One region of the Phascolarctobacterium sp. Marseille-Q4147 genome, then DNA from elsewhere that is predicted to be linked to it. Evidence: riboswitches for the same ligand, from Rfam matches in the RefSeq annotation. Region 1 holds a riboswitch; each other region holds the start of a gene.
The links. A riboswitch is a leader RNA that binds a small molecule or an ion and turns the genes downstream of it on or off. The one in region 1 is predicted to bind cobalamin.
Positions count from the first base shown of each region.

Region 2: linked by a shared signal. The riboswitch ahead of nikB (nickel ABC transporter permease) and the one ahead of cobU (bifunctional adenosylcobinamide kinase/adenosylcobinamide-phosphate guanylyltransferase) in region 1 are both predicted to bind cobalamin.
Region 3: linked by a shared signal. The riboswitch ahead of KAH19_RS08520 (TIM barrel protein) and the one ahead of cobU (bifunctional adenosylcobinamide kinase/adenosylcobinamide-phosphate guanylyltransferase) in region 1 are both predicted to bind cobalamin.

Region 1 covers NZ_CP072874.1:197,847-208,439, forward strand. The annotation lists gene KAH19_RS00840 (histidine phosphatase family protein) at 1-182, opposite strand, end outside; gene KAH19_RS00845 (nicotinate-nucleotide--dimethylbenzimidazole phosphoribosyltransferase) at 182-982, opposite strand; gene cobS (adenosylcobinamide-GDP ribazoletransferase) at 1,039-1,773, opposite strand; gene cobT (nicotinate-nucleotide--dimethylbenzimidazole phosphoribosyltransferase) at 1,778-2,788, opposite strand; gene cobU (bifunctional adenosylcobinamide kinase/adenosylcobinamide-phosphate guanylyltransferase) at 2,797-3,375, opposite strand; cobalamin riboswitch at 3,522-3,705, opposite strand; gene rny (ribonuclease Y) at 3,787-5,331, opposite strand; gene KAH19_RS00870 (regulatory protein RecX) at 5,569-6,096, opposite strand; gene recA (recombinase RecA) at 6,071-7,123, opposite strand; gene hslO (Hsp33 family molecular chaperone HslO) at 7,214-8,113, opposite strand; gene ribE (6,7-dimethyl-8-ribityllumazine synthase) at 8,290-8,751, opposite strand; gene KAH19_RS00890 (bifunctional 3,4-dihydroxy-2-butanone-4-phosphate synthase/GTP cyclohydrolase II) at 9,357-10,586, opposite strand.
Region 2 covers NZ_CP072874.1:533,402-543,994, forward strand. The annotation lists gene KAH19_RS02480 (heavy metal translocating P-type ATPase) at 1-2,257, opposite strand, end outside; gene KAH19_RS02485 (ABC transporter ATP-binding protein) at 3,263-4,243, opposite strand; gene KAH19_RS02490 (ABC transporter ATP-binding protein) at 4,233-5,027, opposite strand; gene KAH19_RS02495 (ABC transporter substrate-binding protein) at 5,053-6,618, opposite strand; gene nikC (nickel transporter permease) at 6,695-7,531, opposite strand; gene nikB (nickel ABC transporter permease) at 7,538-8,479, opposite strand; adenosylcobalamin (AdoCbl) riboswitch at 8,565-8,696, opposite strand; gene KAH19_RS02510 (MATE family efflux transporter) at 8,821-10,128, opposite strand; gene KAH19_RS02515 (M14 family metallopeptidase) at 10,384-10,593, shown strand, end outside.
Region 3 covers NZ_CP072874.1:1,824,207-1,834,799, reverse strand. The annotation lists gene KAH19_RS08545 (glucose-6-phosphate isomerase) at 1-721, opposite strand, end outside; partial or broken gene KAH19_RS08540 (peptidylprolyl isomerase) at 852-1,283, opposite strand; gene KAH19_RS08535 (hypothetical protein) at 1,466-2,251, opposite strand; gene KAH19_RS08530 (SH3 domain-containing protein) at 2,300-3,115, opposite strand; gene iadA (beta-aspartyl-peptidase) at 3,413-4,582, shown strand; gene KAH19_RS08520 (TIM barrel protein) at 4,682-5,638, opposite strand; cobalamin riboswitch at 5,842-5,994, opposite strand; gene KAH19_RS08515 (ABC transporter ATP-binding protein) at 6,194-7,003, opposite strand; gene KAH19_RS08510 (iron ABC transporter permease) at 7,003-8,025, opposite strand; gene KAH19_RS08505 (ABC transporter substrate-binding protein) at 8,015-8,965, opposite strand; gene KAH19_RS08500 (DUF896 domain-containing protein) at 9,165-9,362, shown strand; gene KAH19_RS08495 (RluA family pseudouridine synthase) at 9,362-10,015, shown strand; gene fba (class II fructose-1,6-bisphosphate aldolase) at 10,101-10,593, shown strand, end outside.

The DNA.
Region 1 (10,593 bases):
ATGCAGGCACGCAGCATGGAGCTGCAGTAAATCTTGTCAACCGGCAGATGCTGCATATAGGCAGCCAGCTTCTCGGACTGCTCCAGACCTTTGGCATTCAACGGCATGTTGATGCGTCCCTGAAAGCGGTGTCCCTTGTTGCTGTCCGTTTCACCGTGACGAATTAAATAAATTTTACCCATTAAGCCTTCGCTCCTTTTTTAGATTGCTCTGCCAAGGAAAATTCCTTCATCTCCGCATGCACGCCTGCTTCCTCAAAGGTTTCCATTTCCTTGTAGGCCTTGATGCCGGCATTGAACAGCGTAAAGCAGACAGCAGCACCCTCACCGGCGCCGTCGGGAATATTCAGGCGCAGCGGCGCCGTAAGTCCCAGCTCCTGCAGGCATTCTTCTGCACCCGGCTCTGCGGAAACATGACCGGCAAAGCAGTAATCGAGCACGGCAGGTGCCATATCCGCTGCCTTTTTGGCAGCCTTGCAGACAGCAACGCCGTCCAGCATTACCGGCACCTTCATTGCTGCAGCCTGCAGCAGAGCGCCGGCCATAGCGGTGCGTACCATCTCATTATCAGGATTGGAAAGGCAGCCGAAGCCCAACAGCTCCAGTCCCTTCTCGTGTACCAGCTCCTGCACCAGGGCAGCGCCCTCCTCCAGAGCGTCAGCCTCCTCCTCCGAGGTTACGAGCAGAGCCACAGCCTTCGCACCGGTTTCTGCAGCCAGCACGTTCACCGGCCATTTGGCGTGCATAATTTTTTCGGCCTGAGCAGCCTCTTCGATACCGCACCATACCAGTAAATCGCGTTTAGGATAATCTAAATCCTCTTTTTCATAAATGCCCTTGATACCGCAATAGCGCGAGGTCATTTCTTCCAGCTTGGCCAGACTGCCGACCGGCTTTATCAGATTATCAAAGCGTGTCTGCGCCAGCTTCATGCAGCCTTTGTCCGCAGGCACAATCTTTTGGATTATTTCTTCTATATGCATAGCATTTTTCCTTTCTGTCTCTTTAGAATTCGGCAAAATATTGCCGGGGAAATATATCAGATTATATAGGTTGCGAGCATCAGGTAAACCACCACGCCGCATTCCGTCAAAAAGCCGTAGGTATCACCGGTAAGACCGCCCAACTGACCGCTGAGGAAATGCGCAATGCCCTGGCAGATAACGAAGGCCGCTATTGCCGTATACAGATACGGCAAACCGCAGGCTGCGACAAGCGCCAGGCAAAGTGCAAAGGCAATATAGGTGTACATCGGCTTGGCATAAGCCTTAAACATATGACCGATACCGGTTTTGCGTGCATACTTGTAGTTGACGATGTAGGTAACCATAAAGGTGCGCGTTGCTACAAAAACAGCCACCAGAGCAAAAGATAATTTTACCGGTGGCAGCGTAGTATAGGCAGCCACCTTCAGCAGCACGAGGCAGACCAGCGCGATAACGGCGTTGGAACCTACGTGGCTGTCCTTCATGATTTCCAGCATACGCTCACGGTCACGGGCGCTGAAAACACCGTCGGAGGTATCCATAAAGCCGTCATACATCAGCGCGCCGATAATAATCAGCTCCGCCAGCACCAGCATCACCGCACGCATTAAATCAGGGGTGTGCAGATAATACAGTCCGTAATTTACCGCACCCATAAAAACGCCCATTACCAGACCGACCAAAGGGAAGTACGGCACGCTGCGGCTGAAATCGTCATCATGCCAGTCCGTGCGGTTGGAAAAGCGGATTCTGGTCAAAAATTCCAGACAAGTTACAAAATCACGCATCACATCACCTGCTTAAATGATTATACACGTCCATCGCTGCCTGCAGCACAACAATAGCCAGAGAAGCACCGGTGCCCTCGCCCAGGCGCATACCGGCATCCACAATCGGCGAAAGCTGCAGCAGCTCCAGCATTTTCTTATGAGAAATATCGCTGCTCAGATGCGAGCAGAGCATATAATCGCGGCACTGCGGATAGAGGCCGTAGGCCAGCAGTGCTGCAGCCGTAGCATTAACACCGTCAACCATTGTCGGTACGCGGCGACGGGCTGCGCCGATAATTACACCGGCCAGACCTGCATGATCATAGCCGCCGACCTTGCAGAGAATATCCATTGCATCGCCCTGCTGCGGCATATTTTTTGCCAGGCCGTCGATAACAACCTGACGTTTAATCTTCATGCGTTCGTCATTAATACCGCTGCCACGGCCGACAGTCAGCTGCGGGTCCAAGCCTAAAAAGGCGCTGGCAATAGCAGAGGTAGAGGTTGTATTGCCGATGCCCATTTCGCCTGTATAAAGCATATTATAGCCTTGGTCGATGCACATATCAGCCATCTCGATGCCAACGGCAATAGCCTTTTCGGCCTGCTCGCGCGTCATCGCCGGTCCCTGGGTGAAGTCATTGGTTCCCCAGGCTACCTTTTTCTGATAAACCTTGGGCAAATCGCTCAAATCAAAGGCAGTGCCTACATCGCAGACGAAAACATCGGCGTGCGCATGACGAGCCAGCACGGTAGCACCGGCGGTGCCGCGCATATAACCGTTAATCATCTGGCGCGTAACCTCCTGCGGATAAGCGCTGACGCCGTATTTCGCAATACCGTGGTCACCGCACATCAGAACCATCGCCGTCTTTAATTTATCCGGTAAATCCTTGCCAATCATGCCTGCAAGGCCTACAACCATATCCTCCAGCTTGCCCAAGTTGGCTGCCGGCTTGTCTATCTTAGCGTAGCCTGCCCGCACTTCTTGCATACGTTCTTCATCCAGAGCAGGTATTATGATTTTCTCCATATCAGTCGTTATTCTCCTTCATCCTCAAATTTAAAAGCCAATTTTTTTACGTCTACGGCCTGACCTGCCACACAATAATACACATGATCAGCCGCATCTGCCACGCGTTGGTTAACCCAACCGGCAAGGTCACGGTATTCACGCGCCATCTGATTATCCGGCACAATGCCGCTGCCCACCTCGTTCGTAACAAAGACAACGATTTTACCGCAATTTCGTGCTGCTGCCAGCACCTTGTCAATTTCGTCAAATACTACCTGACAACGCTCCAGGAATTCACCCTCCGGCGCATCCTTGCCGTAAAGCAGGTTACACATATAAACAGTCAGGCAGTCAAACAGAACCGCTCCTGTTTCCGCTGACAGCGCTTCAAGCGTGCGCTCGGCATGATAAGGCGCTTCGTGATTAATCCAACGCGCATCACGACGCTGACGGTGCAGACGCACGCGCTCCGCCATTTCCTCATCCAAGATTTCTGCTGTAGCAACGTAATCGCATTTGGGAGAATAATGCAATACATAGCGTTCTGCAAATTCGCTTTTGCCGCTGCGGGCTCCGCCGGTAACCATAATAATTTTTCCAGGCATATTTCAACCTCCCTTCGTTTTTGTAAGCTGCATGCTTTTCATTTTAAGCATATATGAAAAAAGCTCCCTTGCGGGAGATTCACAAAATGCAGCTGCAGCCAAAAATTCTATATTTACGCATACCAAAGCCAGCCTATCTCCCGTAGGCTCCAAGCTTCGTAACAGGCAGGTCTCCTGGCTTAGCTTCATCGCCCTCAGCGCCTTCCCAACTTGCGTCAGTGACATAATTGCCTGGGCTCCGCTTACAGTAGCGGGACTGCTCCGGATTCTCACCGGCATTCCCTTTTCAGCACCGGTCTCAACCAGCGCACCTGTCAAAAAAATTCCAAGTATATATATTCGACAGCAATTCCTATAATCCTGCTAAGGCGCAAAAAAAGAGCTGCCTAAGCAGCTCTTTCAGGAATCTCGTTATTTTGCGTAATCAACAGCACGGGTTTCACGGATGATAACAACCTTGATTTGACCGGGATATTCCATTTCAGCTTCAATCTTCTTGGAGATATCGCGTGCCAGAAGCACAGCGGAAGCATCATCGATAACATCCGGCTTAACCATAATGCGGATTTCGCGGCCAGCCTGTACGGCATAGCATTTTTCAACGCCCTCAAAGGACTCAGAAATTTCTTCCAATCGAGTTAAGCGCTTCAGGTAGCTTTCCAGAGTTTCGCGTCTTGCACCCGGACGGGCAGCAGATACTGCGTCAGCGGCAGATACCAGAACAGCTTCAACACTCTTAGGCTCGCAGTCACCATGATGCGCCAGAATAGCATTGACAATCAGGTCGGACTCACGGAACTTCTTGGCAATTTCGCCGCCGATTTCAACGTGAGAGCCTTCCATTTCATGGTCAATAGCCTTGCCGATATCATGCAGCAGGCCGGCACGTTTAGCCAGAACAACGTCAACACCGAGCTCAGAAGCCATTACACCTGCCAGGTTAGCAACCTCAACAGAATGGTTCAGGACATTCTGACCGTAGCTGGTACGATATTTCAGGCGGCCCAGCAGCTTAATCAGTTCGGGATGCAGGCCATGCACACCGACAGCAAAGGTAGCCTGTTCGCCGGCTTCCTTAATCTTCTGCTCAACCTCTTTTTGTGCCTTTTCAACCATTTCCTCAATGCGGGACGGATGAATACGGCCGTCATTAATCAATTTTTCCAGGGCGATACGGGCAACCTCACGGCGTACCGGATCGAAACCGGAAATAATAACAGCCTCCGGAGTATCATCGATAATCAGATCGATGCCGGTAAGGGTTTCCAGAGTGCGGATGTTACGGCCTTCACGACCGATAATGCGGCCCTTCATTTCATCGTTAGGCAGGCCTACTACGGAAACGGTGGTTTCCGCTACATGGTCTGCTGCACAACGCTGAATTGCCAGAGAGATAATTTCTCTTGCCTTGCGGTCAGCCTCATCCTTAGCCTGTTGCTCCAGATCCTTAACCATCATAGCAGATTCATGCTTAACCTCCTCCTCGAGGGATTGCAGCAGCTCTTGCTTTGCTTCGTCACTGGTCAGTCCGGAAATACGCTCCAGTTCAACCTGACGTTTTTCCAACATAGCATCAGCCTTCTCCTGAGCAGCGTTCAGACGCTGTTCCTTAGAAGCTAGCTTTTCTTCTTTGCGTTCGAAGGATTCGATTTTACGGTCCAGATTTTCTTCTTTTTGCAGCAGACGACGCTCCTGACGCTGCAGGTCGTTACGTCTGTCTTTATTTTCACGCTCCATTTCGGAACGCAGACGATGGATTTCTTCTTTAGCCTCCATCATGATTTCTTTGCGTTTTGCTTCGCCGGTCTGCTCCGCATCCTGTACAATACGGATAGCCTGCTCTTCTGCAGTAGCAATTTTACCTTCGGCAACATTTTTGCGAACCAGATAACCTACTGCACCGCCGGCCAGACCAACTACAACAGCTGTACCGATAATTTCTAAAATCGTCCTCACCTCCTAAATGTAGATTTTTCCAAGATTTTTTTGCATAGTAACAGCAGGCGCCTGTTTGCGTCTGCTATAGATGTCCTTATTCCGTTGAATCTATAATAAAATATGTATTATCTATTCTGAAATAGGGCAAAAAATAAGGCAACCGCTTTACGCGTCGCCTCGTGAAAATCGTTGATATTAACACGATTGGATAACTACATTATAGATTATATTTAACAAAATTGTCAAGTTTAACCGCTACATATTGTCTGAAAAATGCAATTTACCCAATATAATGTGCACATATCTTGCTGAAAAGCCGCGAGCCGCCATAAAGCGTCCCGCAGCCGCATATATTTTTTTGTTATCTGTTTCTGCTGTTAGCTTACGCTGATTGCGCTGCACGAAAAGCTGCGCCGCATTCTCCGCCTGCACTTCTTCAATGTCAGGCGTAAAGCGTTCCATAATTTCCGCTGCCACGTCCGCGCGTATGCCGCGCTTGATCAGCTCCAGCTGCAGATGCTGTCTGCCGTAATAGCGTTTTGCAAGCCATGCTTCGTACACCCTTTGGGCGTAACGCTCCTCGTTCAGCAGACCGTAATCCTCCAGCTTGGCCACCGCCTCCAGCGCCTGTGCCTTAGTTGCGCCCTTGCGCTGCAAGCGCTCCACCATATCCTTATGACTGTAATCACGGTAAGACAATAAATCCAGCGCGCAGTCATAAACCTGCTGCGCGCCGGTAAAGCCTTCTTCCTTTTTCTTATTCCTTAAAGATCGACTCCACATCCTGCAACGGCTCCTCAGCTGCTTCCTTATTATCGCTCTTGGCAATCGTCACTGCGCGGATTTTAGCTTCGATTTCTTGGGCAATTTCCGGATTCTCACGCAAAAAGTCTTTAACCTTTTCCTTGCCCTGACCTAAACGGATATCACCGTAGGAATACCAGGCACCGCTCTTGTTGATAATATCAAGGTCTGCGCCCAAATCAACAAGGCAACCCTCATGAGAAATGCCCTTGCCATACATAATATCGAACTCAGCCTGTCTGAACGGAGGTGCTACCTTGTTCTTGACAACCTTCACGCGGGTACGGCTGCCGATAACATCATTGCCGTTCTTCAGAGTGTCGATACGACGTACATCCATACGAACGGTAGAGTAGAATTTCAGTGCGCGTCCACCGGTAGTGGTTTCCGGATTACCGAACATAACGCCGACCTTTTCACGAATCTGGTTGATGAAAATAGTAGCACATTTGGATTTGGAAATCAGACCTGTCAGCTTACGCAGAGCCTGGCTCATCAGACGTGCCTGCAGGCCTACGTGGGAATCACCCATTTCGCCTTCGATTTCCGCACGCGGAACCAATGCTGCAACGGAGTCGATAACGATAATATCGATAGCGCCGCTGCGTACCAGTGCGTCAGCAATTTCCAAAGCCTGTTCGCCGTTATCCGGCTGAGAAATCAGCAGATCGTCAATATCTACACCCAGATGACGGGCATATTCCGGATCCAGTGCATGCTCCGCATCGATAAATGCCGCATAGCCGCCCATCTTCTGAGCTTCGGCAATCATATGCAAAGCAACGGTAGTTTTACCGGAAGACTCGGGACCGTAAATCTCAATAACGCGTCCGCGCGGAATACCGCCGACACCAAGAGCAATATCCAGGGATAAAGCGCCTGTAGGGATAACCTCTATATTCATTTTGGCACTTGCTTCGCCCAGCATCATAATGCTGCCCTTACCAAAATCCTTTTCAATCTGGTGCATCGCCATGTCTAAGGCTTTCTTTTTATCTGCGTCCATCTGCCTGCCTCCTAATATATAAATTTAAATTTAATCGATTCACTGCTTTTATTATACAAACAAAAGTTTCTTTTGTCAAGAAAAGTTTTGTTATTTGACGTTTTGTTTAGCAGCCTCCAGCTGTGCCTGCTTTTCCTTTTCTTCCAACAGGTGCTTGATTTCATCCTGAGTATATTCATAGGTGCTGTTGCAGAATTCGCAGTGTGCTTCCGTAGTTTTATCCTGCGCCAGCTCCTCCAGAGATTTTACATCAAGGCTGCCCAGAGCCGCCAGAATGCGCTCACGGCTGCAGCGGCATTTGAAGCTCAGAGGAATGGTTTCTTTAATGTCAACATCCAGACCGCGGCCGAGAATTTCAATCATCTTTTGCGGAGTATAACCGATTTCCAGCAGCTGGGTTACATACGGAGTCAGGTTAACGTTGTTTTCCAGCTTTTCCAGAACCTCATCGGTGCAGCCGGGCATAGCCTGAATGAAGAAGCCGCCGGATGCGGTTACGTTGCCGTCCTTGTCAACCAGTACGCCCAGAGCAACGCTTGTCGGTGTCTGTTCGGATACATAGAGGTATTTGGTCAGGTCGCTGGCGATTTCGCCGTCCTGCAGCTCGCAGTAGCCGGTGAAGGGCTCTGCATTCTGCAGATAACGTGTTACGATAATATTGCCCGCGCCGATGCCGCCGCCGACATCCAGCTTGCCGTTTTTCAGGGGCAAAAATGCATCGGGGTTTTCTACATAACCGCGCACTGTGCTGCCTTCGGCATCTGCTACTACCTCGCCCAGAGGACCGTCGCCCTTCAGACGCAGGCTGATGCGCTCATTATCCTTCATGGTTGCGGCCAGCAGCAGCGCGCCGTTCATCGCACGTCCCAGAGCAGCGCTTGCCAGATGGGAGCAACCGTGCTTTTTAGCTGCCTCCTGTACCAGATTAGTGGTGCATAATGCATAAATACGTACACCGTCGGCCGTAGCCTTTGTCAAAACATCTTCCATAATATCTGCCTCACAATCCTGCCTTACGGCAAAAATTTTACTTGCTTAATAAAACAAGCCCACTAAACTACTGCTAGCGGGCTTGCAAATTTCATGCATGGGGAACAGCCTGTTATCAGCTCTTCCACAATGTCAATTATAAATCATAATAGTCAAAAAGGCAAGCGGTGAAAATGTTACATTTCTTTGAAGAGATTTACCATTTCCATTGCGGTCATTGCGCAGTCTACGCCCTTGTTGCCGGCCTTGGTGCCTGCACGTTCTACAGCCTGCTGGATGTTTTCGGTGGTGAGTACGCCGAAGGCTACGGGCACACCGGTTTGCATGCTTACCTGAGCGATGCCTTTGGAGGCTTCGGCGCATACGTAGTCAAAGTGCGGGGTTGCGCCGCGGATTACAGCGCCTAAGCAGATTACTGCGTCGTATTTGCCGCTTTCTGCGAGTTTTTTTGCTGCCATGGGGATTTCGAAGGCGCCCGGTACCCAGGCTACGGTGAGGTCTTCGTCAGCTGCTTCGTGGCGGATCAGGCAGTCGATGCAGCCGCTGAGGAGTTTGCTGGTGATGAATTCGTTGAAGCGGGCTACGACGATGGCGATTTTCATGTTTTTGGCGGTGAGTTTTCCTTCTAAGGTTTTCATGGTTATTCCTCCTAAAAATTCGTTATATGTTTTACGTTATTTTTCACTCGTAAGTATAGCTTGCATTATTGATACTTTTTGCCCGGGGCGGCAAAAAGTATCCAAAAAACGCCCTGCAGTGCTGCTTCGCCGGATTCCGGCGACTGGATTCGCAGAATTTTTCACGTCGCTGATTTTTGTATGACGTGCTTCCGATTGGTTACGTCAACACTCCAGCGAAAAATTCCTGTGCCTGTCCGTTGCTGGCGTAGTTCGCAGAACATCGATGTTCTTGCGAGCCCGTCGTCCGTTCCGGTCTGCGCAGCGCCTAGGGTGGTGTGCTGTTTGTAATAGCTAATAATGGTGTTCTAAGAAAGCTGTAAGTAAGCAATTGACATATCGTGAAGCGAATAAAAATTTTAGCAAATGAGTGTCCGGAACCGGAGAAGTGTCGCAACTGTTTGAGCGCTATGCATTACTTCTTCAGAAGAATCTACATTGCTTCGCGCGAGTTTTGCGGCACTTCGTACCGGTTCCACACGAAATTTGCGTTGTGCCCTACGGGCACGTGAAAATTTTTCTTGAGCGTAAGGATATGTTAATTGCGACACCTACACACAACTTTTTTACTTTCCGCAGTGGCAGCCACAGCCTTCGTGCAGCTTGTGGCCCATTTTCTCTTCTTTGACATCGAGATAGTGTTCGTTGTATTTGTTAGGCTCCATGATGATGGGCACGCGGTCGGTGATGGTGATGCCGTAGCCGGAGAGGCCGATGCGTTTTGCGGGATTGTTGGTAATCAGGCGGATGCTGGTAAGTCCGAGGTCTGCCAGAATTTGTGCGCCCATGCCGTAATCACGCAGGTCGGGAGCAAAGCCCAGGCGAACGTTAGCCTCTACGGTATCAAGGCCCTGGTCCTGCAGTGCATAAGCACGGATTTTGTTGGCCAGGCCAATGCCACGGCCCTCCTGACGCATGTAAACAACAGCGCCGCAGCCTTCCTTTTCAATCATCTTCAATGCGGTTGCCAGCTGGTCGCCGCAGTCACAGCGCAGGCTGCCGAAGGCATCACCAGTTAGGCACTCGCTGTGTACGCGCACGAGCACATCCTTTTTACCGGCAACATCACCTTTGACAATAGCAACATGGCAAAGGTTATCCAAATCGTTTTCATAAGCAATAATGCGGAAATTGCCATATTTAGTAGGCAGCGCAGCTTCAGCGGCACGATGCACCATTTTTTCGTGTGCCTTGCGATAAGCAACAAGCTCGGCAACAGTAATGAAAACGAGCTTATGCTTTTTGGCAAACTCGATTAAATCCGGAGTGCGCGCCATATGGCCGTCATCGTTCATAATCTCGCAGCAGATGCCTACGGGCTGCAGGCCTGCCAGCTTGCACAAATCAACAGTGGTTTCGGTGTGACCGGTACGCACCAGTACACCGCCCTTGCGTGCGCGCAGCGGGAAAACATGTCCCGGACGGCGGAAGTCGCTCGGCTGTGCACCGGGCTCAGCGCATTTTTTCATGGTATATGCGCGCTCATAAGCGGAAATACCGGTGGTGGTGTCAACATGGTCAATAGAAACAGAGAAAGCTGTTTCGTGATTGTCGGTATTGTGCGTTACCATAGCGCCGAACTGCAGCTTATCCATAACCTCGCTGTCTGCCGGCATGCAGATAAGTCCGCGTGCTTCCTTAGCCATAAAGTTAATAGCCTCGGGAGTGCACAGCTCGGCTGCCATAATCAGGTCGCCTTCGTTTTCGCGGTCCTCGTCATCAGTTACCAATACCATCTGACCTGCTTTAATCGCAGCGATGGCTTCATCAATTGTATTATACTTAAACTTTTCCATTTTCTAC
Region 2 (10,593 bases), 340 kb from region 1:
TGATAACCTTAACAGTCAGAGCGAAAATTACGTTCTGCCAGGCAATCGCACCGGTTGCACGCGCAATCGCAATCGCCTGCGGAATGGCCTTCACTTCGGAATTCATGAAGACAACATCGGCAGCCTCAATCGCTGCATCTGCACCGCTGCCCATAGCAGCGCCGGCATCCGCACCAGCCAGTACAGGCGCATCGTTAATGCCGTCACCAACGAACATAACAGGGCCGTACTTGTTGCGCAGCATGTTCAGCTCGCTGAGCTTATCCTGCGGCAGCAGCTGAGCGCGTACCTCATCAATACCTGCTGCCTTGGCCACAGCCTGCGCTTCCTTCTGCGCATCGCCGGTGAGCATAGCGGTTACCAGGCCTTGTGCCTTCAAAGAAGCAATTGCTTCCTTGGCATCTTCCTTCAGAGTATCGTTAATCAGCAGCTGGCCCATGTATAAGCCATTGTCGGCAACAAGCACCTCACTGCCGCTTTCGGTAGGAGTATAGCCGCCGTATTCAACATTAAAGCGCTGCAGCAGCTTGGTGTTGCCACACAGAACCTTACGTGCGCCAAAGTACGCAACCAGGCCTTCACCGGCAATTTCTTCAAATTTATCGGGGCGTACCAGCTCCAGCTTTTTAGCCTTGGCAGCCTCTACGATGCTTACGGCAATCGGGTGGGTAGAAACAAGCTCTGCACTTGCGCACAGGCGCAGCAGCTCGTCAGCTTTCATGCCTTCGGCAGCATTAACCTTCTGCAGTACGAAGTTACCCTTGGTAACGGTACCGGTTTTATCCATAACTACGGCAGCAATGTTTTTCAAAGCCTCCATAGCAACGCCGCCCTTAAAGAGAATGCCGTACTTGGAGCCGGCGCCGATGCCGGAGAAGAAGGCCAGCGGCACGCTCAGTACCAGTGCGCAGGGACAGCTGATAACGAGGAAGGTCAGCGCAGTGTAAATCCATTTATTCCAGTCGCCGGTAATCAGGGACGGGATCACAGCAGTCAGTACTGCGGCAGCAACAACAAACGGAGTATAGACACGTGCGAAGCGGGTAATGAAGCGGTCGATGGTCGGCTTGCTGGCAGCAGCGTTCTCCACGCTGTCCAGAATGCGGGTTACCATGGATTCTTCCAAAACCTTTTCTACACGGATTTTCAGCATACCGGAGGTGTTTACACAACCGGAAACAACCTCATCGCCATATTTGCGTTTTACAGGCACAGGCTCGCCGGTTACCGGAGAGGTATCTACCAGACTTTCGCCGTCGATAACAACGCCATCCAGAGGAATACGGTCGCCTACGCGCACCAGCAGAATGTCGCCTACGTGTGCGTCAGCGGCAGGAATAACCTTCATATCTTCGCCTACCAGCAGGTTGACAACCTCCGGACGCAGGTCAACAGCATCCATAATCTGGCCACGGCTCTTTTCTACCGCACGTTGCTCAAAATATTCGCCCACGCGATAGAAGAACATAACACCAACAGCCTCTTCCCAAGCCTGAATAGCAAACGCACCCAGTGTTGCAACGGTCATGAGGAAGTTTTCGTCAAACACATTACCTTTAGCAATATTCTTCAAGGCAGTCAGCACAATGCGTCCGCCAAGCAGAATATAGGCAAAAATAAGGAAGTACATATGGTACGCTTCCGGTACCAGTCCCAGCCATTCGGTGATGATGAATACTGCACCGCCCAGTACAATTTCGATAATTGTCTGCTTTTCACTCAGCTCGGAGAAGATACCGCCGGATTTTTTGCGTTCCTCCAGCTCGGGAGCCAGAGAAGGCTTGCTTTCAGCCTCCAGCAGCACAACGCCCTCTTCTACCTTATCGGTTACAGCCTGCATTTTCTCCAGCAGACCGTTGTAATTTTTAGCACTTACGCGCAGCTTTTTCGTAGTAAAGGTCAGGGTAGCTTCATCAATCTCAGGCATAGCGTTCAGCGCACGTTCAATCTTGGCACCGCAGTTAGCGCAGTCCAGATTCTGCACCAGATATACTCTGCTCTTGCCGCCTAATTGCGGACGGCGGTCACGCGGTACTACCACTACGTCGGATTCAATGGAGGTACAGATTTTCTGAATTTCCGGCAGCAAAGCTTCGTGGTCAGCAGCGCTGAGACGCAGCTGCTTGGTAGCAAAGCTTACGTTGGCATAGGTTACGCCCGGCAGCTCTTTGATTTTATATTCCATCTTGGCAGCGCAGTTAGCACAGCCAAGGTTTTGCAGAATATATACACGTTTTACCTTGTCGGCATCCGGCATACGGCAGGTGCAATTAGCCAGGCTTTCGCCGCATACATCGCAGTATTCCTCATGCGGATGGCAGATTTCGCATTCGCAATTATCAGGATGACCGGGCACGTGATGTCCGTATACATGAGAATGTTCATGGCCGTGGTCGTGACCGCAACTGCACTCGTCGCCATGTGCATGAGAATGTTCGTGTTCATGGCCGTGGTCGTGTCCGCAACCGCATTCGTCGCCATGTGCGTGAGCGTGTGCATGTTCGTGCTCATGGTCATGTCCGCAACCGCATTCGTCACCATGTGCGTGGGAATGTTCATGCTCGTGTTCATGTCCGTGGTCGTGTCCGCAACCGCATTCGTCACCGTGTGCATGAGCGTGCTCATGGCCGTGATCATGTCCGCAGCCACATTCGTCGCCGTGTGCGTGAGCGTGTTCTTCATGCTCATGTCCGTGATTATGCTCATGTTCATTACCACAGCAGCAATCATCTCCATGCTCATGGGAATGTTCTTCATGGTCATGTTCATGATCGTGTCCGCAACCGCAGGCATCACCATGAGTATGCTTGGGCACATGTCCCATAGTTTTGTGATCATGGTCCTTGCCGCAGTGACCGCAGGTGCAGCCTTCCGGATGCTTGCTGTAATCTTCTACGCTGTTAATATGACCGTCGATGTGTCTGAAAGCTCTTACATCACCGGCACCGTTACGGATATCCTCTAAATCTTGCTTCATTATATCTACCACCTTTCTTTTCAGGTTGTCTCACTACTCATATGAGTATTCATTCATATATTATGTAAAAAATAATAGGAAAGGTGACAGCACCTTTCAGTAAATTCTTTGATACTTATATTATAACATAAATAACGTATGAGTCAATACTCACTCGTAAAATTAGTGATAAAAATTCCTAAGAAAAAAATGGGTACAGCATTCGCTGTACCCACTATAAAAATTGATGGAGAAAATTACTTTAAAGAGAAGCTCTATACTTGTGCATATCGCTTCAGGACTGCATTAGTCAAACAAGTGACAAGCAACCCAATGGCCGTGCTCAACCTCTTTCAGCTCAGGCTTAACCTGCACGCAATGCTCGGTGCAGTGCTCGCAGCGGCTGGCAAAGGGGCATCCAGGCGGCAGGTCCAGCGGACTCGGGATTTCGCCTTCCAACGGCTCAATCTTTTCGCCCGGTTTGAAATCTACCTTAAATACAGCACCCATAAGTGCCTTGGTGTACGGATGCTTGCAGCTTTCTGCAATACGTCCGTGCTCCAGCCATTCTACAACGTTACCCAAGTACATTACCGCAACCTGATGGCACATCAAATCTACCAGACCAAGGTCATGGGCAATGAACAGATAGGTAATATTTTTTTCTTTTTGAATGCGGCACAGCAGCTCGCAGATTTTTTCCTGTACGGAAACGTCCAATGCACTGGTTGCTTCGTCGCAGACAATAATCTTCGGTTCCAGTGCCAAAGCGCGGGCAATGCCCAGACGCTGACGCTGACCGCCGGACATGCTGTGCGGATAGCGATCCTTAAATTCAGCAGGCAGTTCAACCATTTCCAGTAGCTCTGCTGCTTTGGCGTCTACCTCGCTGTTTTTAATCAGGCCGAAGTTTTTCAAAGGCTCGGTGAGAATATCCTTAACGAGCATCTTCGGGTTGAAAGCAGCAGTAGGATCCTGGAACACCATCTGGATGTTCTTTCTGTCCTGACGCAGCTGCTCACCGTTAGATTTCATCAGATCATGACCTTCGAAAATAGCTTCACCGCTGGTAGCAGGGTGAATACGCAGCAGAGTACGCACCAGGGTACTCTTGCCACAGCCGGATTCACCGATGATGCCCAGGGTACGGCCTTCATAGGCACGCAGGTTGATATCGTTGCAGGCAGTCAGGAACTTGCCGCCATCAACTGCGAATTTTTTGGTAAGATGGTTAATTTCCAGTACCAGTTTATTACGCTCATAGGCCGGTTTTTCATTATTGCTCATAATATGTCTTACCTCCTATGACCGGAACTGCCTTCAGCAGCTGTTTTGTATATTCATCCTGCGGATTAGCAATAACGTCCTCACGCTTGCCATATTCCACAACATGACCGCCCTTCATAACCATCAGCTTGTTGGATACATAGGAAGCAACGCCCAGGTTATGTGTAACCATGATAACGGCAACGCCATATTCGTTACGGATATCAACAATCTGGCGGATAATCTGAGCCTGAGTAGTTACGTCCAACGCACTGGTAGGTTCGTCGGCCAGAAGGATTTTCGGGCTGAAAATCATAGCCATAGCAATACCTACACGCTGACGCATACCACCGGACAGCTCAAACGGATAGCTGTTCATGATATTTTCCGGGTTCGGCAGGCGCACGTTAGTCAGCATATCGCAGCACATCTTATAAGCCTGGTCCTTGGACTTGTCCGGCTGGTGAGCCTGAACATAGTCAATGAACTGCTGGCCGATGCGGCGGATAGGATTAATCATGTTGCCACTGTCCTGGAAAATCATGGACATCTCACTGCCATACATTTTGCGCCATTCATCGGGAGTATTTTGCAATACATCCTTGCCGTCAAAGATGATGCTGCCGCGGCTAACGCGGCCAGCACCGGGCAGGCAACCCATAATAGCGCGGATAACGGTAGTTTTGCCACTGCCGGACTCGCCAACGATGGACATAATCTCGCCTTTATCCAATTCTAAGCTGGCACCGGTTACGGTGAGCTTGTCACCGTAGCTGATGTCTAAATCTTTTACTTCAAGTAGCATTAAGCGTTACCTTCTTTGTAAATTATTAGTTAGCAGATTTGATATCTTTGGTCAGCCAGTAGTAATCGCAAGGCAGGATTTCTGCGTTAGCAATAGACTTGTTGGAAACCATGTTGGTTTGCGGATGACCAAATACCAGGGAAGCTGCATCGTCGAGGATAACCTTTTGCATTTCGATAACCAGCTCACGACGTTTAGCCGGGTCAAATTCTACGCCCAGTTTATCGGACAGAGCATCAAATTTCGGATTGCTGTAGCCAGAACCGTTCTGTTCTTGACCGGTCTTGAGGTACATGTTCATGAATACTTCAGGATCGCCGGCCTGCAGAGTCAGTACGTTGGAAATCAGCAGGTCATAATCACCTTTACGGCCGATACCATCCAGTACGTTGTAGTCAACGTTCTTCAGGTTAACTTTAATGCCGACTTTCTTAGCATCAGCCTGGGTAGCTTCTGCATACAGAGGCAGCTCAGCACGGCCGCTGTAGAATACGAAGTTCAGTTCCAGGTTTTTGCCGTCTTTATCAACAAAGCCGTCGCCGTTGGTATCTTTCCAGCCAGCTTCAGCAAGCAGCTTTTTAGCGCTTTCAACATTGTATTGGTTTTTATCGTATTTGTACAGTTCATCATAACCGTAGTCAACAGAAGGAGGCAGATACGGACCACCGGGAACGAAGGTGTCTTTCAGCAGAACCTTGTTGTAGGTTACACGATCCAGAGAACGCAGCAGAGCTTCACGGACTTTGATATCACCCAACGGTTTATCCGGACGTACATTCAGACGAGCAAGTACGTCACGCAGGGAAGCGATATTGGAGATGTTGTATTTATTTTTGTCTTTGAACAGCTGCAGGTCGCCTGCTGCAATGTTAATAGCGAAGTCGATTTCACCTTTTTGCAGAGCCATAGCACGGGTGTTAGGATCGTCGATGGTCAGGATATCAACCTCTTTGAACGGAACTGCGCCATCCCAGTATTTTTCGTTTCTAACCATTTCAGCTTTAGCTTTGCTGTAGGATTTTACTGTATAAGGACCGGTGCAGATAGCGCCTTGTTTTGCGGTATCACGGTCTTTAATGGTTTGAGTATCAACGATAATGAACAGAGGGTCACCAAGCATACCGGGCAGAGTCGGTACCGGTTTTTTGGTTTTGATGATTACGTTCTGGCCTTCACCCTTGATGGATTCATATTCGAACATGGATTTTGCACGAGCTGCTTTTTCAAAGGTACGTTGGATAGAAGCTGCTGCCAGCTCACCAGTCAGTTTGGTGCCGTTGGAGAAGCAAGCCTTATCGTTGATGTGGAAGGTCCAGGTCAGCTTATCATCAGAAACGGTCCATTTATCAGCCAGCCAAGGAACAGCATTCATTTTTTTATCGAATTTAACCAGGCATTCGCCCAGGCCGTAACGCATTACAATCCAGCCAAAGTAGTTATCGGTGGTTTCCAGGGAGTCAGCGAAGTTGGTAACACCAAATTTTACAACTTCCTTGTGCTCAGCTTTTTTGTCGCCGCCACAGCCTGCTGCTGCAAATGCCAGTAAACCGATCATAGCCGCTGCTGCGGTAGCTTTAAACATTTTTTTCATTAGTCATCTCTCCATTTCATATACTCATTTAACCCGGCAGACTTCTGCCGGATATCAAAAACTAAGGCAAAAATAATTAATCCTGTACGTCATTACGCGGGTCAAGCACATCACGCAGATTATCGCCCCAAAGGTTGAAAATCATAACGGTAACAAAGATTGCCAAACCGGGGAAGAACATCAGCCACGGTGCAGTCTGCAGCTGCTGACGACCTTCATTCAGCATCAGGCCCCATTCAGGAGCAGGCGGTTGGCTGCCGAAGCCCAGGAAGGACAGACCTGCAAGCTCCATCATCAGAGCACCGATATCTGCTGCTGCGGTAATAACCATCATCGGCAAAATATTGGGCAGGATATGTACCCACAGAATATGAGGCGAGGTACCGCCGTTAACGATTGCTGCTTCTACATAGTCACGACGTTTAATCTGCAGTACAAGGCTGCGGGATAAACGCGCATATTTTGTCCAGCTTACAATCGTCAGCGCGATTACGGCGTTGACAAGGCTGCCACCCATAATACCGGCAACAGCGATAGCCAGAATCATACCAGGGAAGGAAATCATCATATCAGAAATACGCATGATAACCATATCAACCTTACCGCCGAAATAACCGGAAATAACACCCATAGAAGTACCAACGATAAATACGCTGGCTACCAGGAACAATACACCGCTCAGGGAAGCACGCGCACCATAAAGCACACGGCTTAAGCAGTCACGGCCCAGCTTATCTGTGCCGAACAGATGACTTCCGCCCGGTGCCATGAAAGCATCCTGCATTGTTGCATGAGTCGGATCATACGGTGCAAGAACAGGTGCCGCAAAAGCAATAGCAATCAGCACCAATACCAGAACTGAGGTTACGGCAAAAGCACGGTTGGTTTTTAAACCATTAATAATTGTTTCCATCTGCTCTTACCTTACCTTTCTCAGACGCGGATCAAGATAGTTATAAGAGATATCAACAATGAGATTGATAACCATATACATCAACGCAATCCACACAACAACACCTTGTACCAGCTGGAAATCACGGTAGGTAATTGCTTCAATTGCCAGACGGCCAAGGCCGGGCCATTGGAAAACAATCTCGATAACCGCAGCACCACCCAGAAGGTTACCTAAAGACAGACCTAAAAGCGTAATCAGCGGCAGCAGAGCGTTCGGAAGAACCTCTTTCCACAGAATATGGCTTTCACTCATACCACGCGCGCGTGCACCGACAACATAGTCCTGATGCAGCTCTTCCAGAATAGCAGCACGCACCTGACGTGTGTACTTGGAAGACATTGCAAAGGCCAACGTTGCCGCAGGCAGGATAATCGTGTCAACACCAATCGTACCGCCGACAATAGGCAACAGGTCAAGTTGCAGACCAAAAATCCACAGCAGCATCAAGCCAACCCAGAAGCCCGGCATTGATACGCCAAGGAAAGTAAAGCTGCGTACTATATAGTCAAACCAGCCACCGCGCTTAACTGCAGAATAAATGCCGGCAGGAATAGATACCACCAACATCATTGCAAGGGAAGCCAGAGACAATAGGATAGTACCGGGCAAACGCTCGAACAGCTCCTCAACAACAGGCTTTTTAGCCATAAAGGAGAAACCGAGGTTGCCATGCAGCGCACGACCCAACCAATCCAGATACTGGAAGAAGAAGGGCTTGTCCAGACCTAATTCTGCACGCAGTGCATCAATTTCGGCCTGACTTACAATAATATCCTCGTTACCTGCAATCATCTGGCGAGCTACATCGCCAGGGGCCAGCATTACCAAAGCAAAGGTAATAAAGCTGATACCAAGCAGAACAAGGATGATCTGCCCCAGTCGGGACAGAAGCTGCTTTTTCGTCAAAGCACATCATCTCCATCAAAAAAATTACCCTTCCTGCAAAATGAGCGCAGAAAGGATACATACTTACAATGTGCACAATTGTAATTATATATATATTTCCGTCGCTAGCAGGAATATATCAACTGAGGAAATCAACCTGACTTAGCCTTGCGGCATCACAGTGGCTTGACCGCTACGGATTTGCACCGTATTCCGATTATTACCTGCATAGGCAGGCACCTCAGAAGAGTATAGATTTGTAAAAGGTCTTTATATCGGCAAAAAGAAATAAGCTAACACTTATAAATTTATAATAACACTAATTCTCATTATTTGCAACAAATTTGTTACAAAGGTGTTGCTTATGCAAACTCTCTTCTCAAAGAAGACAAATAGAATAAAAGTATTATTGACTGCGACAACATGAAGCCCAGCAAGGCCAGCCACAGTCCGCTGTTGCCCCAAAGCGGCACCAGCTGCCACTGCAAAAGGTAGAATACCAAGAGTGCCATCAGCATCATGTTGCGTACCGGTGCGGTTTTGGTAGCTCCGCAGAAAACTCCGTAAAGCACCATGCCGATACCGGCGCAAACAGGATAGAATAAAACAAACACATTGTAGGTCATAGCCATCGCTACAACCTCTTCGATATTGGTAAACAGGCGGATAAAGAACTCATTGCTCAAGTGATAGCCGAGCATCAGGATAGCAGCCAGCACTACCAGCCATTTGAAGGTCATTTTTATGGTAGCTGCAAACAGCTTGCCGTTCTTTGCACCTACCGCACGGCCGCTGAAAATCGCCGCGCCGTTCGCCATACCGTCAATCAGGTAGCTCATAATATCCTTAAGCTGCAGCAGCACAGCGTTGGCTGCCAGCACCACAGTACCGAAGGAAGCTCCGACTGCCGCAATAATGTTGTTTACGGTCAACAGGCAGGCAGTACGAATCATCAGGTTGACATTCACCTGCAGCATGCCGATAAACTCACGCCAATCCAGCAGCTCGCTCCAAGGCAGCTCCTTGTAATCAAAATCACCGTAATAGTACATCAGTACTATGCTCAAAATACCGCCGTAAAGCTGACTTAGCAAAGTAGCAAAAGCCACGCCCGTAATATCCATATGCAGCCAAAAAACAAACCAGATACTCAGCGCCATGTTCAGCACGTTCATGGAAACCTGCATAAACACACTCGCCCGCACCCGCGTCTGCCCCATGAGCCAACCAAGGGCCACATAATTACCAAAAACCAGCGGTGCCCCCCAGATAAGGATGTAATAATAATCACGGCACAGCTCGTTGACCTCCGGTGCAGCACCAATCATGGCCAGATACAGTTCTAAAATCGGCTTTTGAAACAAAATGCAGCAGGCACTTATCAGCATTGCCAGAACCAAAGGCTTAAAAAATGCGAGCATACCAAGTCTTTTATCGGCAGCGCCAAAGGCCTGTGCCGCATAACCGGTAGTACTCACACGTAAAAAACCAAATAACCAATATAAATTGTTGAACAAGATAGCTCCAAGAGAAACTGCTGCAATATATTTAGGATCCGGAAGCTGTCCCATAACTGCCGTATTCACCGCACCCATTAAAGGCTGCGTCATTGTCGACAGCATAAACGGTATTGTCAGTCCCAAGTATTCCCTATCAGTCAGAAGGTTCACTCTATCTGTCCCCCCTTGTTTATTCGCACTAAATTTTATTTTTAGAAAACATCTTGTGTGAATAGCTTATCATATGTTATAATTTATTGCAAGTAAAAAAGTAGCAATTGCCAAAAATATTTCTGCGGAAATTTTGCCATTCTTCGCAAAAGAAAAATTTATACGCTATTGCTTAATTTTTTAGGCTTCAGTTAGCTAACGCTAATAGAAAAAATATTATAAAAAGTATGAGAAATATATCAAAGGAGTGAGCACATGTCTGAAACACTAAAGGTATGTGGACTGACTATCGAACGCGGCACTAAACTGCGCACGTATCTGCCTGTCCCGGACACCAATGTAAAAATTCCCCTGACTATTATCAACGGCGAAAACGATGGCCCTACACTGCTTATTACCGCAGGCATCCACGGCGGCGAATATCCCGGTATCGCAGCAGCAATGGAGCTGGGCCGCGATATTGAG
Region 3 (10,593 bases), 760 kb from region 1:
TGCCCTCCTTGATGTCAAAGCGCTCCCAGCCAAATTTTTCCGCCAACTGCAAAAGCGGCGCATTTTCCACCGGAGCCTTTAAATCAGTAACTACCGTGCAGTCAAGGTCGATATCTGCGTTTTGAGACAGATTAGCATAGAAATACGTAAAAGCAGAAATTGTTTCCAGCGTAGTACCGGATTTAGAAATTGGCACCAGCATAATCTTTAGCTTCTTGCCTTCTTGCGCACTTACTCCAGCCATACGGCGCATCTTGAACAGCAAGCTGTTGCAGTCCACCGGATCAAGATTATTGCCGGAAAAATAAATGCAGGGCTGGCCTTGGCGCAGTGTTGCACTGGTATTCCAATGATAACCGCCAAAGGCATCAAACAGCACCTTGTTGCCCAAGTAGGAGCCGCCAACGCCCAAAAAGATTACGACATCTTTACTGCGCAGATGCTTGCTGTAGCGCATCAGCTTGATAATCGACTGCTCCGTATTGGGGTTGCCGTCAGCAATATACGGCATACGTGGAAAATAAACATGCTCAGGCGTGCCGTCCTTAGATAAATGCTTCTTGGAAAAACCGGTACGGCGCAGCTCGCACACAGCCTTCTCGGCTACGGCTCCCTGCTGCTGCAGTGCCTGCTCCACTTCCTGCGCTTGCAGTCTGCCCGCTCCAACCATATTGCTGAAGTCAAAAACAATACCACTGGGCATAACAATTTTATATTCCAAAATATACACTCCCAAATATTAGTTGTACCTATAATATGCTATTGTACATATGTTATTATAACATATTCATATAGCAAGTTCCATAGACTATAAGAGCAAGTAATATTTTATTGCAAACAAGACTGAAGCTTTATTTTACCTCTACCAGCTCAATATGGAAGTTCAGTTCCTTACCAGCCATTTCATGGTTAGCATCAAAGGTGATATTGGTATCATCCTTTTCGGTTACCAGTACAGGTACGGGCTGACCAAATTGGTTCTGCAGGTAAACTCTCTGACCAACGGTCAGGTTTTCGGAACCCGGCAGTTGGGCAATCGGCATGGTGAAGATAGCCTTCGGGTCAGCCTCGCCATATGCTTCTGCCGGCAGCAGATGGATGTCAACCTCAGCGCCGACCTCCAGGTCTGCAACAGCTGCATCAAAGCCTTTGATCATCTGGCCTGCGCCGCAAACAAATTCCAACGGCTCGCCACGGTCATAAGAAGAATCAAATTGCTTGCCGTCATTAAAGGTACCTTTATAGTGTACGCGACAGGTTTTTCCTACATTACGTCCGGTTAATTCATTGCTCATTATTAAATCACCTCATAAAAATTTTTGATATATAGCCTGCATAAGCGTATATCAGTCACAATTATGTATATTATATTATAAATTTCGCCTTATTTCACCTCAAAAAAACGGCAGCCGGTTAAATTCCGACTGCCATAATTATTTTCGGCTCTGCGCAGCAGCGCTTCTATTCACCTTCCTGCAGAAAGATACTGCCTCATCAGACCCTTAAAGCCCTGCTTTTTGAAGTCCTTCAACGGCAAATATTCAATTTCAACACTGTTATTAGCGTATTCAGACCTCATTTCATTGAACTCTTCCACAGTCATATCTGTTTCCTGCGCAGCATCTTTTTCGCTTCTACAGCTCATGTTGCGGTAAACGCCAAGGCCGTAATCCTTCGGCCAGGTAAAATAAAGCTCATAGCATCCGAGGTTGCCGTCAGGCTGCAAATGCTCCACAGCAAGCACCTGATGCGAAATGCCGGTGCCGCCTCGTGTCACCAGATTGTCATTTGCCATAAGCTGCAGACTGCTACGGCTCCAGCCCTCCGCAACGTATTTCACTCTGCCGTCCGCAAAGGTGTAAATCGCATAAATCTCCTTACCGTAATGCCCCGCGCCGCGTTTTTGGCTAATCCAACCGATAAGCAGCTCCGGAACACCGTCGCCGCTGATATCCTGCAGCGTATAGCCAAGCTGCTGCAGGGCCGCCTCCCGCTTGGCGAAATCCCGCACCTCCCAGATGCCTGTTCTTCCCTGCTCCGGCAGGTTATCACTCGTACCTTCAGCGATAAATTCATAAACGCTGTCTACAACCTTTGCATATTCCTGCTCATAGGCCGGCGCTGCTTTGGCAGCGGCCTCCGCCTTAGGCAAATCCATCTGCGGTAATACGGCATTTTGCTCTGTGCCATAGCCGGCAAACGCCGCCAGAAGCATTGCCAGGCACATGTTCTTAAACAGCTTCCGCTTCATTACGCCACCTCCTGTCAAAAGATGTTGCAGCCCAAATTGCTTCATCCGTCAGTTCGCTAAATGAACATCACTCTCACAGTAAATAATTTCTGCTATCACATCACGAGAATCCAACTTCACATAAAAGCTCTTATGCAGGCATTTTTGCCCCCTTGCGTTGTATGCATATTTTACCCAACCGATCATATGATGCGTATCCGATATACCAACACCCATAGGATCATCCTCCCAGCCATTCATTTTCAGGTAACCGTCCAGGTCAATCTGCCTGTCTGTGTCAAGCTGCTGACCGACAGCATAGCCTGCCATGCTGCCATGAAGTTTATTAACCTTCACTTCATTCACTTTGTTTCTCGCTGAATCTATATAGAACAGACGCGGTCCGACCTGCATCTTTTTATCGGCATAGGAGATAGTGTCATCAGTATTCTTTTCCACACGCCCCAGGTAATAGGCGTTCGAAGCAAAAATTTTCGGATCCATAATCCAATCGGCTTCCAGGGCAGCATTAAAGCGTCCTGCTGCGCTGGCAGCTTTCGGGGTTGTATCAAGATATTTGCTTGCCATAAAACCAACATGGCCCTTTTCAGTAGTACCAAGAAGCCATTTGTATTCACTGTTTACTACATCTACAACCATGCTTACATAAAATTTATCTCCCCTTTGCAGCATGGTGATAACATCACAATCGGTATTAGGCTGTGTTCTGACATTAACATCCGTTGCGTTGCAATATACCTCCAGCGGCCAGCCGGGATAAGACCTGAGCTCGTTGGCCAAATAATCTGTGTTAACTTCGGCAAAGGCAGTGTTGGCAAATATTGCCAGTCCAAGCGCTGCGCTTAAGAATAATTTCTTTTGCATATCCATCCCTCCACTTCCTGCCGTCTGCGTTACGGGCAGTTGTTTTCCTGATTATATTTTAGCGTGAAAATAAGCAAAGCGCCCCACCCGAATGCGTGAATTCGGGTAGGGCGAGGGGGAATTTTGGGGAGAAAGGGTATGTTTTTATGCCTCATCAAGCTCCTGCAAGCGTTTCAGCCATTTACTACCTCTATTATACCATTAAACCCCGAAAACTTTCTTGCCTCATATACCATTTTCAACAATTCAGTGTATAATTAAAGCATAAATAATTTTTCAGAAACGGAGAATCCTCACATGAAATGCTTACTCATTAAAAACGCGGACGTATACGCTCCGCAGCCCCTCGGAATTGTCGACCTCCTGATCATCAACGACAAAATCGCCAAAATAGGCCAACAGCTTGCAGCACCGCAAGGCTTAGACTGCCAAATTCTTGACGCCCAAAAGCGCAAGGTAGTCCCCGGTTATGTTGACCAGCACGTGCATATTATCGGCGGCGGCGGTGAATCCGGTCCCTATAGCCGTACTCCGGAAATCAACCTCAGCGAGCTGACAAAGGTTGGCATTACTACCGTAGTAGGCGTTTTAGGTACAGACGGCACCTCCAGACACAACGAAAGCCTGCTGGCGAAGGCCAGAGGCCTGACGCACGAAGGCATCACCGCGTACATGCTCACCGGCTCTTACGAAATCCCCCTGCATAACATGACCGGTGATGTGCGCCGCGACATCATCCTGATTAACGAATGCCTTGGCATCGGCGAGGTTGCCTTATCCGATCACAGAAGCTCGCAGCCTACTCGCGAGGAGCTGGAAAAGGTGCTTACGCAGGCTCGCCTGGGCGGTATGCTTTCCGGCAAGGCCGGTGTTGTGCAGTTCCACATGGGCGTTGGCAAGCGTGGCATGGATGTCCTGCTGGCGATTGTACGCGAAACGGAAATCCCCGCCCGCCATTTTATCCCCACCCACGTCAACCGTGCCTTCCATCTTTTTGAACAGGCCAAGGAATTTGCCCGCTTAGGCGGTTATGTAGATATCACCTCCGGCATCAGGGAGCAGGACGGCTTCCCCGCCTGCGTCAAGCCCAGTGACGCCATCAAAATTCTTTATGAAGAAGGCGTGCCGATGGACAAAGTAACCATGAGCTCGGATGCCAACGGCTGCATGAGCGTAACACTTCCCGACGGCAGCCAAAAGCAGCTTGCCGTTTCGCCGGATTCCTTCCAGGAGGAAGTTAAGGATGCTCTGCTTGCAGGCGTTCCCACGGAGGTTGTGGCAAAGGTTGTCAGCAGCAATCCGGCGCAGGCCAACGGTCTGTATCCGCAAAAGGGCTGCCTGCAGGCCGACAGTGACGCCGATCTGATTATTTACAGCGACAGCTATGACGTAGATACAGTAATCGCCAAAGGCCAAATCATGGTAGCAGCGGGCGAAGCGCTTGTCAAAGGCACCTTTGAAAAATAAACATTGTAACGAAAAATCCCCTGCACAAGCCTCTGCTTATGTAGGGGATTAATTTTTTATGATATTTTTCGTTATAGCTTGACGCACTCAGGCCGCCGCTTATCTGGCAACAGAAAGCTGCTGCTGCATCAGCGGAATCATTTCCTCGATAGTTTCATATGCCAACTCATGATTTACATATTCCGGCTGAACGCACTGCAAAATCTGTTTGGCTGCCGTGGTAGTAAAAGGCTTATGCCGATCAATCGCCGCAATATGACGCCAAATAAGCTCCGAATCACAATTAGCCGGCACCTTGCGTTCAAAGCTGCGCAAATACTTGCCGGAAAGCGAGCAGGAAAGATGCACGCCCTTAATCAGCTCAGCATACGGACCGAGCTTGTCCACCGTGCGGCAGACAAAATCCGCTGCTTCCGCCTCCGTGCGCAGACGCGGATTTGTATTCATCAGGTGACCGGTATCAAGCATAATGCCGACGTTTTTGCGCTCAATGCGCTCAAAGAAAAACTTCACCTTGCGCGCATCCGTCAGGCGCAGACCGGGCCACCACAAATTTTCGAACAGCACCGTAACGTTGGCAGGAATCTCATCCGCCACAGCATTAAAAACATCTGCCGAAGCAGCCAATACCTCGCGGTCATCGTAACGGAAATCAAAGGTAAAGATTGTTTTGGTATCGGCCTCCGCCACATGCCACACCAGATATTCCGGCTTCTGCGAAATGGCAGCGCAGATATTACGGCGGATAACAGCCAGCCATTCATCACAGCTCATGGCTGTCTTAAAATATGTCTGGCGTTCGTGGATACTGCGGAACTGCTGCTGCAGGCGTTTAGCCTTTCGCAGCCAAAAATCCATCCAATACGGCCAATAATTCAAATGTGCGCCAATAGTCAGCTCCTTGTAATCAGGGAATGCTTCCGGATCTCTGTAAACAAACTGTTCAATACCGTCAACCCCCAGCTGCTGCACTAAACCGGCCAAGGTCATCCCCTTACGCTTCAATTCATCTTCATACCAATCAATAGGACAATAGTTAATAAGATACTTAGTCATTTTTCACCCTTCTTTGCTACATACTGCACGCTCTTAGCGTTTGCTCTAACTGTGCTACCGGCAAATAGCTTGGAATTCTTTTTTCATAAAAAAACTGCGGCGGTAACGCTGCAGTCTTAATTTAGCTCACGCAAGCAGCACTACTGGAATACTAAAGATGGTTTTACCATCCTTCCTTTCACCTGTACATCGCAAGCTTGCGGAAAAAACTTTTGGGCATAGGCACTCTGACTAAGCTCATCGTCGGACAGCATCTTGTGAGGATATGCGCTGCCAGGCTCACATTACAGTTGCGGTACAGTACCAGATTCGCACTGGTTTTCCTTCTGCTCAAAGCATATTAAGTTTTTATTGTCTTGCTTTCTTTATCTGTTGAAAGCTGCGTAATAGTAACATCTACTATTTATAGCATAATTAGTATATCATCAATCAGCTTTTTTGGCAATAGAGTTATGAAATTTTTTCCACATCTGTACTGCAGAAATAAAAAACTCCCGCAAGTGCGTATACTTTCGGGAGTTTATATTTAAAATATGCCATGACGCAGACAATGGTTTAGCGACAGACTGTAATAGGAACGAGGGCCGGAAGCCCATTACTGCACGCAAACTCATCCGCCTGCACGCGGAACACGTCCGCCAGAAGTTTAGACGTAACAATTTCTTTAGGCTCACCGCTGACTACCAGGCGTCCCGCCTTGATAACGGCAACATAATCAGCGTACTGAATGGCATGGTTCAAATCATGGATAACCATGACAACCGTCAGTCCCAGCTCCTTGTTGAGCTTATCAAGCAGCTGCATAACCTCCAGCTGGTGACAGATATCAAGATAGGTCGTAGGCTCGTCAAGCAGCAGTACCTGCGGTCTTTGTGCCAGCGCCATCGCAATCCAGGCGCGCTGACGCTCGCCGCCGCTCAGCGTGTGCAGAAGGCGGTGGCTCATCGACGTCATATTGGTCTGCTCCAAGGCCCAGGCAACATGCTGTGCATCGTCCTTATCACCGCGCCCTAAAAAGCTGCGATGCGGAAAGCGTCCCATTTCAACCAAATCCTGCACCGTCAAATCAGTAGGCGCAACCGGTGACTGCGTCAAAATCGCCAGACAGCGGGCAAACTCGCGATGCGACAGGCTATGGATATCCTTCCCCAGGAAGCTGATGCTGCCCTTGGCACACGGCAAGATGCGGGCAATCGCCTTCAGTGTCGTACTTTTACCGCAGCCGTTGGGGCCGATGATAGCAGTAATCTTGCCCTCGGGAATTGCCAGCGACAAATCATGGATGATTGTTTTTTTGTTAATTGCTATATCAATATGCGTTGCCTCTAAAACAGCTTTAAAGGGCGCTACATTATTTTGTGTCATCAGATTTCCCTCCTTAACAGGAATAAGAAGAAGGGCGCGCCCAAAAAGGCCATAATAATACCAACAGGCAGTTCAATCGGTGCAAAAATTACACGCGCAAAGGTATCACTGAGCGTAACAATGGCAATGCCCAAAAGTGCGGAGGCAGGCAGCAGAAAGCGGTAGTCGCTGCCTATCAGCAGTCGCGCCGCATGCGGCACAACAAGGCCGACAAAGCCCAGCAGTCCGACAACGCTGACAGCACTGGCTGCGAGCAAAGCCGCAATAGCCGTAAGGATAATGCGCGTTACCTCAACATTGACGCCAAGGCCGCGTGCCATCTCATCGCCCAGCTGCAGGATGTTCAGATAAGCGGCACTGGCAAGCGCCAGAATCAGACCGATAACAGCATATGGCAGAATAATATTTACATGCGGCCAGCTGCGTGCGGCAAGACCGCCTACCATCCACATTAAAGCACCGTGCACTCTGTCACTGTAAAAAATCATCAGTCCGCTGATGCCTGCACCCAAAAAGGCAGATACCGCAACACCGGCAAGAATAATACGCACCGGCTTGATGCCGTTTTTCCACGCCAGAATATAAATGCAGACTGCAGCCAGCATCGCACCGATGAAGGCAACCGGCGTAATCAGGTATTCCATCGCCGGGAACAGAATCATTATCACAACACCTGCCAGGCCTGCGCCGGAGCTGATGCCGATAATATGCGGGTCCGCCAGCGGATTACGCATAATCGCCTGCAGAATCGCACCGGAAAGCGACAGGTTAATGCCGACCAAAGCACCGACGATGGTGCGCGGCATACGGATGTTCCAGATAATCTGACTGCGCGGATCATCACCGGGATTAAGCAGAATATCGGTAATCTCCTTGATGCTGATAATGCTGGAGCCTTTTGTTAAGCTCAAAAAGCTGCCCAATACTGCCAAGAACAAAAATATCACGAGAATAGTAATACGCCATTTAGTACGGCCGATACCAAAATGCTCCGTCTGCTCTACAGACTGCTTATTTTCCATTAGTAAAGACCTCCGGATAAACCTGCTGTGCCATAAACTTTACAGCCTCCGGATAGCGCAGGCCGGGGTTAATCAAAAACAGTTTTTCCGGCAGCACATATACTCTGCCTGCTTTTACAGCCGGCAGACTGTTCCATGCGGGGTTATTTTTAAAGTCGGTACGCAGACGGTTTTCAATTTCCTCAGGCTTGCCCATAGATGTAATAAAGATAATTTCCGGGTTCTGCTCTACCAGTGTTTCCATGCTGTAAGGAGTTTTATTGGATTTTCCCTTGAGCGCTGCGGCAGCAACATTTTCAAAGCCCAGGATATCACTTACACAGCCGGCAATGCTGTGCGAGCCTTCTACAGTAACGGCGCTGGCTGTTGCATGCATAATAACGATACGCTTCTTTTCCTTAGGCAGCTTGCCGGTAACGGCGGCAACCTGCTTATCCAGCAGCTCATTTTCCTTTTGCGCCTTATCCTGCGTACCATAAATATCGCCCAAGGTTTTGATGGTACCCTTTACATCCTCAAAGGTTTGGGTATCAAACTCCACTACGTTGATTTTGTTGGATTGCAGCATGGGAATAAATTTATCATGCTGATTTTTGCTGGCCAGAACCAGATCAGGCTTCAGGCCGACAAGTGCTTCCATATTAATATTGTAGACCATGCCTACCTCCGGCACAGACTTCATAGACTCGGGAATCTTGCCTACCTTAGAGCTGGCGCGACCGACTACAGTACCGCCGACAGCCTCAATCATACTCAAATATGAAGGACTGAGGCTTACAACTCTTTCAGGCTTTTTGGCAAGCGAAACCTGTCTGCCTGCAGCATCGGTAAGCTGCAGATAAGCCTTGTCACCGCCTGTCTGCGTTCCTACACCGCCGCAACCGGCAGCAACCAGCATAGCCGCACATAATAGACCACAAGCAATTTTTTTCAAGAACATGTTAATCACCTCATACTCAACTTACATTGCCCAAGCCACAAGCTTTGGCAATATATATAACTCTCTGATAAAAAAAGCTTAATAATATCGCCCTCATAATAGCACAAATCAGAAGTGTAGTCAATGAAAGTTGCTAAGAAGCGCACATAATAGTATAATTAAATGAATAAGCTAGTTATGACAAAGGAGTAGAAATATTATGGAAATCAATGCAATGATTAACCGCATAAATGCATTAGCCAAAAAGAAGAAAACTTCCGGTCTGACCCCGGAGGAACTGGCAGAACAAAAGGAGCTGTACAAGGAATATCTGTCCAATATCCGCAGCCAGCTGAAGGCTCAGCTCGATAACATCGAGGTAGTCGACGAGCTGCCGGATAAAAAACAGCTGCACTGATGGCTGCTATCCTGTCGCCATCCATGCTGGCCTACGAGGACGATTTTCTGCTGATTATCGATAAGCCTGCAGGCATGCTGGTACACCCCACCGTCAGCGAGCGAGGCGCAACGCTCTACGATTATGTAAAGGCATATTATGAAGCCAACGGCATTGATGCCGGTATTCATCCCGTGTCGCGCTTAGACCGCAACACCTCCGGCCTCGTTATTTTCGCCAAGGAGCCTGTTGTCCAGCATTGGCTTAGTCAGCAGCAGGTTGAAAAGGAATATCTGGCACTGGCCTGCGGACGCTTTGAAAACAGCGAAGGTATTATCGAAGCACCCATCGCCCGCAAGGAAGGTAGCATTATCGAACGCTGCGTTGACTACACGCGCGGCAAATACGCCAAAACAGCCTATGAGGTTTTGGCAGTCTACAGCAGCTGCACGCTGCTCAAGGTCCGTCTTTTCACCGGACGCACGCACCAAATACGCGTGCATCTTGCTTCCATCGGCCATCCGCTCGTAAACGACAATCTTTACGGCACCCCCGGCCCCCAGGCGCGCCATGCGCTGCATGCCTATCGCTTGGCCTTCAAGCATCCGGTAAGCGATGTATTTTTAGAAATTACCCGCGCTTTGCCGGAGGATTTACAGAAACTTCTGTACTAAATAAGCAGACCATGATATAATTAGTGTATACTAATGTAAAGACAGAGTAGCTGTAAGGCTACCCTGAATAAGGAGGAATAGACAAATGCCCTTAGTTACATCTACTGAAATGTTCAAAAAAGCTTATGAAGGCCACTATGCTGTTGGTGCCTTCAACGTCAACAACATGGAAATCATCCAAGGTATCGTTGCTGCAGCTCAACAGGAAAAATCCCCGCTGATTCTGCAGGTAAGTGCCGGCGCCCGCAAATACGCTAACCACATCTACCTGATGAAACTGGTTGAAGCAGCAATCGAAGATACCGGTCTTCCTATCTGCCTGCATCTGGACCACGGCGAAGATTTTGACATCTGCAAAGCCTGCATCGACGGCGGCTTCACCTCCGTTATGATTGACGGCAGCAAGCATCCTTTTGAAGAAAATATCGAAATGACTCGTCGTGTTGTTGAATACGCACACGAAAGAGGCGTTGTAGTTGAGGCAGAGCTTGGCCGACTGGCAGGCGTTGAAGACGCTGTTAAGGTTAACACCAAGGACGCTACCTACACCGATCCCGATCAGGCTGTAGAATTCGTTG